One region of the Streptomyces sp. ID05-26A genome, then DNA from elsewhere that is predicted to be linked to it. Evidence: riboswitches for the same ligand, from Rfam matches in the RefSeq annotation. Region 1 holds a riboswitch; each other region holds the start of a gene.

Evidence for each region. Region 1 has a riboswitch for glycine ahead of gcvP (aminomethyl-transferring glycine dehydrogenase). Riboswitches for the same ligand answer to the same signal wherever they lie in the genome.
Region 2: it holds a riboswitch for glycine, as region 1 does, so the genes downstream of both, gcvT (glycine cleavage system aminomethyltransferase GcvT) here and gcvP (aminomethyl-transferring glycine dehydrogenase) in region 1, are expected to answer to the same signal.
Region 3: it holds a riboswitch for glycine, as region 1 does, so the genes downstream of both, gcvH (glycine cleavage system protein GcvH) here and gcvP (aminomethyl-transferring glycine dehydrogenase) in region 1, are expected to answer to the same signal.

The regions. Positions count from the first base shown of each region.
Region 1 is NZ_JARAYZ010000006.1:320,332-323,599, forward strand. It holds gene gcvP (aminomethyl-transferring glycine dehydrogenase) at 1-2,102, opposite strand, end outside; glycine riboswitch at 2,154-2,254, opposite strand; glycine riboswitch at 2,258-2,356, opposite strand; gene PV646_RS38960 (hypothetical protein) at 2,413-3,268, opposite strand, start outside.
Region 2 is NZ_JARAYZ010000001.1:221,573-224,840, forward strand. It holds gene glyA (serine hydroxymethyltransferase) at 1-767, opposite strand, end outside; gene gcvT (glycine cleavage system aminomethyltransferase GcvT) at 781-1,875, opposite strand; glycine riboswitch at 1,972-2,063, opposite strand; glycine riboswitch at 2,064-2,154, opposite strand; gene PV646_RS01115 (DUF3817 domain-containing protein) at 2,200-2,502, opposite strand; gene PV646_RS01120 (hypothetical protein) at 2,517-2,885, opposite strand; gene PV646_RS01125 (transcriptional regulator) at 2,984-3,268, opposite strand, start outside.
Region 3 is NZ_JARAYZ010000001.1:1,154,622-1,157,889, reverse strand. It holds gene PV646_RS05555 (TetR/AcrR family transcriptional regulator) at 1-18, shown strand, start outside; gene ald (alanine dehydrogenase) at 74-1,186, opposite strand; glycine riboswitch at 1,412-1,504, shown strand; gene gcvH (glycine cleavage system protein GcvH) at 1,566-1,949, shown strand; gene PV646_RS05540 (L-serine ammonia-lyase) at 1,993-3,268, shown strand, end outside.

The sequences.
Region 1 (3,268 bases):
CCGAACTTGCCGTAGCGCGCGAGGCCGATCAGAGCGTTGAGGTTCGCGCCGTCGACGTACACCTGGCCGCCCGCGTCGTGGACCAGGCCGCAGACCTCGCGGACGGTGTCCTCGTACACGCCGTGCGTCGACGGGTAGGTGATCATGATCGCGGCCAGGTCGTCGGCGTGCTCCGCGACCGTGGTGCGCAGGTGGCCCATGTCGATGTTGCCCTTGTCGTCGCACTTCACGACGACGACGCGCATGCCGGCCATGACGGCGGACGCGGCGTTGGTGCCGTGCGCGGAGGACGGGATCAGGCAGACGTCGCGGTCGGCGTTGCCGTTCGCGCGGTGGTAGGCGCGGATCGCGAGCAGGCCCGCGAACTCACCCTGCGAGCCGGCGTTGGGCTGCAGCGAGACGGCGTCGTAGCCGGTGACCTCGGCGAGCCACGCCTCCAGGTCGGACACGATCTTCAGCAGGCCGCGGGCGTCCTCGACGGGCGCGAACGGGTGCAGCGTCGAGAACTCCGGCCACGTGATGGACTCCATCTCCGCGGTGGCGTTCAGCTTCATCGTGCAGGAGCCGAGCGGGATCATGCTGCGGTCCAGGGCAACGTCCTTGTCGGACAGCGCACGCAGGTAGCGCAGCAGCGCGGTCTCGGAGCGGTGCGCGTGGAAGACCGGGTGGGTCAGGTAGTCCGAGGTGCGGCGCAGGTCGGCCGGGATGCCGTCGGCGGTGTCGGCGTCGATCGCGTCCACATCGGACCCGGTGACACCGAAGGCCGCCCACACGGCGACGATGTGCTCACGCGTGGTCTTCTCGTCGCAAGCGATTGCGACGATGTCGGCGTCGACGAGACGCAGGTTGATGCCGGCCTCGCGGGCCTTCGCGACGACCGCCGCGGCCTGGCCCTCGACGCGGACCTCGACGGTGTCGAAGAACTCGCCGTGCACGACGTCCAGACCGGCCTCGCACAGGCCCGTGGCGAGCACGGTCGCGAGGCGGTGCACGCGGGTCGCGATCGACCGCAGGCCCTCGGGGCCGTGGTAGACGGCGTACATGGACGCGATGACGGCCAGCAGCACCTGCGCGGTGCAGATGTTCGACGTGGCCTTCTCGCGGCGGATGTGCTGCTCACGGGTCTGCAGCGCGAGGCGGTACGCCAGCGAGCCGTCCGAGTCGACGGAGACACCGACGAGACGGCCGGGCAGCTGACGCTCCAGACCGGACCGGACGGCCATGTAGCCCGCGTGCGGGCCGCCGAAGCCGATCGGGACGCCGAAGCGCTGCGTGGTGCCGACGACGACGTCCGCGCCGATCTCGCCGGGCGCGCGCAGCAGCGTCAGCGCCAGCAGGTCGGCGACGACGACGGCCTGCGCACCGGCGGCGTGGATCTCCTCGATCAGACCGGCCTGGTCGCGCACCACACCGGACGCGCCGGGGTAGGACAGCAGCACGCCGAAGAAGTCGCCGCCGAGGCCGAGTCCCTCGATGCCCTGCGACAGGTCGGCGACGACGATCTCGATGCCCAGCGGCTCGGCGCGCGTCTCGATGACGGCGAGCGTCTGCGGCAGCGTGTCGGCGTCGATGACGAACTTGTTCGACTTGGACTTGCCCGCGCGGCGCACCAGCGTCATCGCCTCGGCGGCCGCTGTCGACTCGTCCAGCATGGACGCGTTCGCGACCGGCAGGCCCGTCAGGTCGCCGACCATCGTCTGGAAGTTCAGCAGCGCTTCGAGGCGGCCCTGCGAGATCTCCGGCTGGTACGGCGTGTACGCGGTGTACCAGGCGGGCGACTCGAGCACGTTGCGCAGGATCACGCCCGGCGTCACGGTGTCGTAGTAGCCCAGGCCGATCATCTGCGTCATCGGGCGGTTCTGCGACGCGAGCTCGCGCAGTTCCGCGAGCGCCTCGGTCTCGGTGGCCGGGGCGGGCAGGTCCAGCACGAGATCGCGCTCGTGGATGGACGACGGCACCGCGTGCTGCGCCAGCTCCTCGAGCGACCCGACGCCGATGACGTCGAGGATGCGCGCGAGTTCGGCGGGACGCGGGCCGACGTGGCGGTCGGCGAACGGGGTGCCGTGCTCGAGAGCGGCGAGCGGAATGCGGTCCTGCGTCATCAAACGCCTCCGGGGGCTGGCTTCGGGCACACGTGTCTTGTGCCCTCCCCGCTCTGTCCGTACCCCGAAGGGCGCCTGAGAGGTTCACCCACCTGCACAGGCTGGGCTTTCACCGTCGGCGGGATTCCCTTGCGGGGATCCACTTTCCAGAGGCGTCTCGCTCGGCGGTCCTGGATGCCTGAGAGGTTCCCGGGGAGGGACTTGCTCCTTCGGCGCCGGGCTCGTGAAACCCCGGTCTCTCCCGCCTGAGTTCAGCGACTACCCGAGAAGAATACCCGCAGGCAGCCCGGGTAGTCGCTAGGGAGGCGACCTACGTCTCAGTGGCGAGACCGGCGAGCACCCCCGAAACGGGGTCCGCCGGGTCGTCGCGCACCGCCACGAGCAGGTGCCGGGTGTCCACGACGGTGTCTCCGCGCCGGGCCGCCACGAGCTTCGCCCGTTCCAGCGCGCGCTCCACGGTGCCGCCGGCGGGCAACGCGGCCGGTTCCACTCCCGCCTCGCGCAACGCCGCCGCGCCGCTCGACTCGAACTCCGGCTTCAACCGGCGTCCGGACGCGGTCAGCTGCCGGTCGACCGTCAGTACGGCCTCCACGAGGTCACGAGACGAGACGTCTCGTCGCGCGGCGACCGCGAGGCGTTCGGCCTCGTTGCGCACGACGGCCAGCACCGGACCACCGAGACCACCGCGTCCGCGCGAGACGAGGCGCATCAGCCAGCGCACGTACCCGCCGCCGGAGTCGCCTTCCAGTGCTCCCGCCTTGCGCAGCAACCAGACGGCGGGCGCCTCCTCGACCTCGGCGTACTTCCGCGCGGCGTCGGCCCGCACGGCTGCGGCCGTCGCCTCCACGTCCACGCCGTGCACGAGCATCAGGTCGGCGACCCGCCCGGAGTCGAGCGACAGCAGCGCCAGCGCGAGATGGGTCGTGGTCAGCACGCCGTCGCCGGCCTGGGCCACGGCGGCCCGCAGACAGGACTCCAGCGCGTGACTGACGGGCAGAAGGGTGTCGACGCGGGCGTGGTGGTGGGCGGCGCTCATCAGCGCCGTGACGTCCGGGTGAGGCTCGGGGACGACGCCACCGTCGTCGTCGGGCCAGAGGTCGGTCCCCCGCGCCATCGCCTGCGCCGTGAGCGACGTCGTGCCGAGCTTGCGGCCGGGGCCGATGGTG
Region 2 (3,268 bases), on a different contig from region 1:
ACCGCCGAGTTGATCTTCTTGGCGATGTCGGCCTCGTTCGACAGGATCACGCCGCCACGGGGACCGCCGAGGGTCTTGTGGGTCGTGGTCGTCGTGACGTGCGCGTGCGGCACGGGCGACGGGTGCAGGTCGGCGGCCACGAGGCCGGCGAAGTGCGCCATGTCGACCATCAGGTAGGCCTCGACCGAGTCCGCGATGCGGCGGAACTCGGCGAAGTCCAGCTGACGCGGGTAGGCGGACCAGCCCGCGACGATCAGCTTCGGCCGGTGCTCCTGCGCAAGGCGCTCGACCTCGGCCATGTCGACGCGGCCGTCGGAGTCCGCGACGTGGTACGGCACGACGTTGTAGAGCTTGCCGGAGAAGTTGATCCGCATGCCGTGCGTCAGGTGACCGCCGTGCGCGAGGTCCAGACCCAGGATCGTGTCACCGGGCTGGAGCAGCGCGAACATCGCGGCCGCGTTGGCCTGCGCGCCCGAGTGCGGCTGGACGTTCGCGAAGCCGGCGCCGAAGAGCGACTTGATCCGCTCGATGGCGAGGCGCTCGACGACGTCCACGTGCTCGCAGCCGCCGTAGTAGCGGCGGCCGGGGTAGCCCTCGGCGTACTTGTTCGTCAGCACCGAGCCCTGTGCCTGCAGCACCGAGACGGGCGTGAAGTTCTCCGAGGCGATCATCTCGAGCGTGCCCTGCTGGCGAGCCAGCTCGGCCGCAACGGCCTCGGCCACCTCGGGGTCGTACTCCGCGAGGGAAGCGTTGAACTGGTCGGACATCTGGAAGATCTCCCTACTTGGCGCGCTTGTAGAACGGAAGTGCGACGACCTCGACCGGCTGCTTCTTGCCGCGGACGTCCACCAGCAACTGGGTGCCCGGCTCGGCACTGGCCTTCGTCACGTAGGCCATGGCGACGGAGTAGCCGAGGGTCGGGGACAGCGCGCCCGACGTCACCTCGCCCACGACCTCGTCGCCGTTCAGCACCGCGTACCCGTGGCGCGGGGCACGGCGCTCGGGGGTCTTCAGTCCGACCAGGACCGAATCCACACCGGACTCGGCGACCTTGGTCAGCGCGTCGCGACCCACGAAGTCACCCGGCTTGTCGAGCTTCACGACGCGGCCCAGGTTCGCGTTGTACGGCGTCAGCGACGTGGTGAGCTCGTTGCCGTACAACGGCATCCCGGCTTCGAGGCGCAACGTGTCGCGGCAGCCGAGACCGCACGGCTTGAGCTCGTGCGCCTCACCCGCGGTCAGCAGCGCCGCCCAGACGGCCGGCGCGTCGGCGGGCGCGACGAACAGCTCGAAGCCCTCCTCGCCGGTGTAGCCGGTGCGGGCCAGCAGCGCGTCGACACCGGCCACCGTGGACGGGTACGAGGCGTAGTACTTGACCGTCGCGAGGTCCGTGTCGGTCAGGCCGGAGAGGATCTCGACCGACTTGGGGCCCTGGATGGCGATCAGCGCGTAGTCCGTGGACTTGTCGGTCACCACGGTGTCGAAGTCCGCGGCGCGCTCGACCAGTGCTTCAGCCACCACTGAAGCGTTGGAGGCGTTCGCGACGACCATGAACTCCTGGTCGCCCAGGCGGTACACGATCAGGTCGTCGATCACGCCGCCGTCGGCCTGCGTGATCATCGTGTAGCGGGCCTTGCCGACGGCCAGCGCCGAGATGTGGCCGACGAGCGCGAAGTCGAGGGCCTCCCCCGCCTGCGGACCGGTCAGCACGATCTCACCCATGTGCGTGAGGTCGAACAGGCCCGCGGACGTGCGCACCGCGTGGTGCTCCGCGAGTTCGGACGAGTAGCGCAGCGGCATCCGCCAGCCCGCGAAGTCGGTGAACATCGCGCCGAGCTGCTCGTGCTCGGCGTTCAGAGGCGTGAGGCGGGACATCAGAACGCTCCTCCAGGGTGCGCCAAAGGGCCGGACGCGGCCGGCTGAGGCATCAGAAGAATGACACGGTCCATCGGAGACTCCTCACTAGAGCGAGCCTCCCCCTCTGTCATGAGCCTGAGAGCTTCACCACCGCAGTGGTTTGCACCGTGGGCGAGGCTGCCGAGCAGCCTGCTTTTCAGAGTTGCCTGCGTCGCGCGGTACCTGTACCTGAGAGATTCCGGGGAGGAGTTGCTCCTACGGTGCTCCCACTCAAGGGAGCTCTCCCGCGCGACATCGACGGCCGTGTTCAGTTGGTAGCCCCAGACGCTAGCAGGCCAAACGTCACAGCGGCACGCCCTGCGCAGTCTTCTCGACCACCTTGCGCTCCGCCCAGAAGGACAGGAACGGGATCGTGCCGGCGATCAGGACCAGCAGGGTGCCCTTGATCGACCAGCGCAGCTTGAGCGCCAGGTCGACCGAAATCACCAGGTAGATGGCGTAGAGGAAGCCGTGGATCGGGCCGACGACCTTCATCGCGCCACCCATGTCCGCGGCGTACTTGAGCACCATCGCCACGACCAGCAGCAGCAGGAAGACTCCGACCACGTAAGCCATGACCCTGAACCGGGTCAACGCACCCTTCATCTGCCCGCCTTCGCTCAACGACCGTCCCGCGCGTTGAGGTCCGCGAGCATGCGGTTGTAGGCCGCGAGCTCCGCGTCTTCGTCATCGTCGAGGTGCTCGACAGGCGCGGGTTTGACGGCGACAACGGTAGCCACCGGGCGTGGAGCAGGCGCAACCGGCTCCTCGTCACGACGCTCACGCGCCAGACGGCGGAACCGCCACACCATGAAGAGGGGGAAGAGGCCGAAGAGCGGCCACTGGAGCACGTACCCGAGGTTCTGGAACGTGCCGCTGGCGGACTCGAAGCGCTGCCACTGCCACCACGCGAGCCCGCAACAGGCGACCAGCGCCGCCAGACAGGCGAACGCGATCAGCACACGTTGGGGAGTAAGGAGGCCGCGCACGACCTCCAGAGTACTTGGGTGAGGCCTCCAGTCAGGAGGCCGCCCTTGAGGGGAAGAAGTGGATACAGGGCTGCCGCCTCCGACAGCCCGTTCCGCTTCTACGCCACGCCGTCCCGGCGCTGCCTCTGCAGACGAGCAACACACCAGGCCGCAGCGGAGCCACGACGAAGGTGCTGGAGAACCGTCATCGGTCCCAGGCGCCTCCCGAGATCGGCAGGAGACAGGCCGGCCGCGCGGTAGTCGAGCGCGCGCTGGTCCAACGGGCTGATGCCCGCGTCCCACCACTGCTCGGCCTCGGCGACGTCGCCCACCAGCTGCCAGTAGCTCGCCGCGGCGGCGAGCAGTGCCTCGGGTGCCTCCGGCGCCCGCTTGCGCATCGCGGC
Region 3 (3,268 bases), on a different contig from region 1:
GTCGCGGCCCTCAGATAGGCGAAACCCCCGCAGCGATTCACGCGTGCGGGGGCCTCATTCATTCAGTTGGCTTTCAGACCACGCTCTCGAGCGGGGTGTGCGGCAGACCGGTCGCCTCGGCCACCGGGCCGTTGGTCAGCTGACCGGCGTGGACGTTGAGACCCAGGGCCAACGAACGGTCGTCCTTCAGCGCCTGCGTCCAGCCCTTGTCGGCCAGCGCGACCGCGTACGGCAGCGTCACGTTGGTCAGCGCGTAGGTCGAGGTGCGCGGGACGGCGCCCGGCATGTTCGCGACGCAGTAGAACACCGAGTTGTGGACCTCGTAGGTCGGCTCGGCGTGCGTGGTGGCGCGGGAGTCCTCGAAGCAGCCGCCCTGGTCGATCGCGATGTCGACGAGCACCGAACCCGGCTTCATGTCCGCGACGAGCGCGTTCGACACGAGCTTCGGGGCCGCGGCACCGGGGACGAGCACGGCGCCGATGACCAGGTCGGCCTCGCGGACGGCCTGCTCCACCGAGAACGCGTTCGAGGCCAGCGTGCGCAGACGGCCCTGGAACTGGGCGTCGATCTGGCGCAGGCGGTCGACGTTGGTGTCGAGGATCTGCACGTCCGCGCCCATGCCGACGGCGATGGTGGCGGCGTTGACGCCGGCCACGCCGCCGCCGATGACGACCACGCGGGCCGGGGCGACACCGGGGACGCCGCCGGGCAGCACACCGCGGCCGCCGGAGGGCTTCATCAGCGAGAACGCGCCGACCTGCGGGGCCAGGCGGCCCGCGACCTCGGACATCGGGGCGAGCAGCGGCAGCGAGCGGTTCGGCAGCTGCACGGTCTCGTAGGCGATGGCCGTGGTGCCGGACGCGAGCAGCGCCTCGGTCAGCGGCTTGTCGGCGGCGAGGTGCAGGTAGGTGAAGAGGGTCTGACCGGCGCGCAGACGCGGGTACTCCTCGGCGATCGGCTCCTTGACCTTGAGGACCAGGTCACCCTCGGCCCACACGTCGTCGGCGGTCGCGAGGATCTTGGCGCCCGCGGCGAGGTACTCCTCGTCGGTGATCGCGGAACCGAGACCGGCGCCCTGCTCGACGTAGACGTCGTGCCCGCGGCTGGTCAGCTCGTGCGCACCGGCGGGGGTGAGAGCGACGCGGTACTCGTGGTTCTTGATCTCGCGGGGAACAGCGATCCGCACGATGACTCCTCCGTTCGGTGGCCTACATCTCATAATGTGGGCCAGTCGCAAGGTCATGTCACTGTGCGGGTAGCACTATCTGCCACCCCTCCTTTTGTTCACTTGGGACAGAGCGACCTGAGGCTCGTTCGCGTTCCGCCTGACCGTTCCGCGTTGACACTCGGCGGGGACCGCACATAGCGTTCGGCCCGGACAACTGAACACCGGCCGCGGCGCGCGAGCGCCAGAACCCGCGTGGGAGAGACCTCGACGAACCGGTCGGGGCGCCGAAGGGGCAAGCTCCCGCACACTCTCAGGCAGCAAGACCACTCGGGGTAGGCAACTCTGCACGGCGGAGGGGGCGCAAGTTTCCTGATCCGTCACAGCCAGAGGAGTCGCCGTGGAGTTCCCCGAGAACCTGCTCTACACCGTCGAGCACGAGTGGGTCGACTGGACGCCGGGCACCCAGGACCCGCTGACCTGCGGAATCACCGAGTACGCCGCCGACGCTCTCGGCGACATCGTGTACATCCAGCTGCCCGAGGTCGGCGCCAAGGTCGTCACCAACGAGGTCTGCGGCGAACTGGAGTCCACCAAGTCCGTCAGCGACCTGTTCTCGCCCGTCACCGGTGAGGTGCTCGAGGTCAACAGCGCCGTCGTGGACGACCCGGCGGTCGTGAACAGCGACCCGTACGGCGCCGGCTGGCTCTTCAAGGTCCGCGTGGACTCGGCCGAGAACCTGCTCACGGCGGCGAAGTACGCCGAGCTCACCAAGTCCGACTGACATGGGCCTGACTGACCGCTCCACCACCACGAAGGACTGATCAGTGGCGATCAGCGTTTTCGACCTCTTCTCCGTCGGCATCGGACCGTCCAGCTCCCACACGGTCGGCCCGATGCGCGCGGCCGCGATGTTCGTGGACAAGCTCGGCCCACACGTGTCCTCAGTGGACCGCGTGCACGTCGAGCTGTTCGGCTCGCTCGGCGCCACCGGACACGGCCACGGCAGCCCCAAAGCCGTGTTCCTGGGCCTCGAAGGCAACCTTCCGGAAGAAGTCGATCCCACGGCGGCGGCCCACCGCGTCGAGGAGATCGTCTCCAGCGGACGGCTGAAGCTCGGCGGCGCGCACGAGATCGACTTCGTGCACGACCGCGACCTCGTCATGCACCGCCGCAAGTCACTCCCGTTGCACCCCAACGGGATGAGCTTCGAGGCGTTCGCAGGTGGCAAGTCCGTCGAGCACGCCGTCTACTACTCGATCGGCGGCGGTTTCGTCGTCGACGAGAACGCGTCGGGCACCGACCGGATCAAACCCGACTCGACGCCGTTGGCGCACCCGTTCCTGACCGGCGACCAGCTCCTCGCGCGCTGCCGCGAGACCGGCCTGTCGATCAGCGAGATCATGATGGCCAACGAGCTGTCGTGGCGCACGGAAGCCGAGGTCCGCGAAGGACTTCTGCACATCTGGCACGTCATGCAGGAGTGCGTCGAACGCGGCTGCACCGAGCACGGCATCCTGCCCGGCGGCCTGAAGGTCCGCCGCCGCGCCGCCGAGATGCGCAAGTCCCTGCAGGGCGAGCACTTCGTCACCGACCCGCTGAGGGTCATGGACTGGGTGACGCTCTTCGCGCTGGCCGTCAACGAGGAGAACGCGGCGGGCGGCCGTGTCGTCACCGCACCGACCAACGGCGCGGCCGGCATCGTCCCGGCGGTCCTGCACTACTACACGAAGTTCGTGCCGGGAGCGTCCGACGACGGCGTGGTCAGGTTCCTGCTGACCGCGGGCGCGATCGGCGTGCTGTTCAAGGAGAACGCGTCGATCTCCGGCGCCGAGGTCGGCTGCCAGGGCGAGGTCGGCTCGGCCTGCTCGATGGCCGCCGGCGGTCTCGCCGAGGTCCTCGGCGGCACCCCAGAACAGGTCGAGAACGCCGCCGAGATCGCCATGGAGCACAACCTCGGGCTGACGTGCGACCCGATCGGCGGCCTGGTGCAGATCCCGTGCATCGAACGCAACGCCGTCGCGTCCATCAAGGCCATCACGGCCGTGCGCATGGCTTTGCGGGGCGACGGCTCGCACTTCGTGTCGCTGGACAAGGTCATCA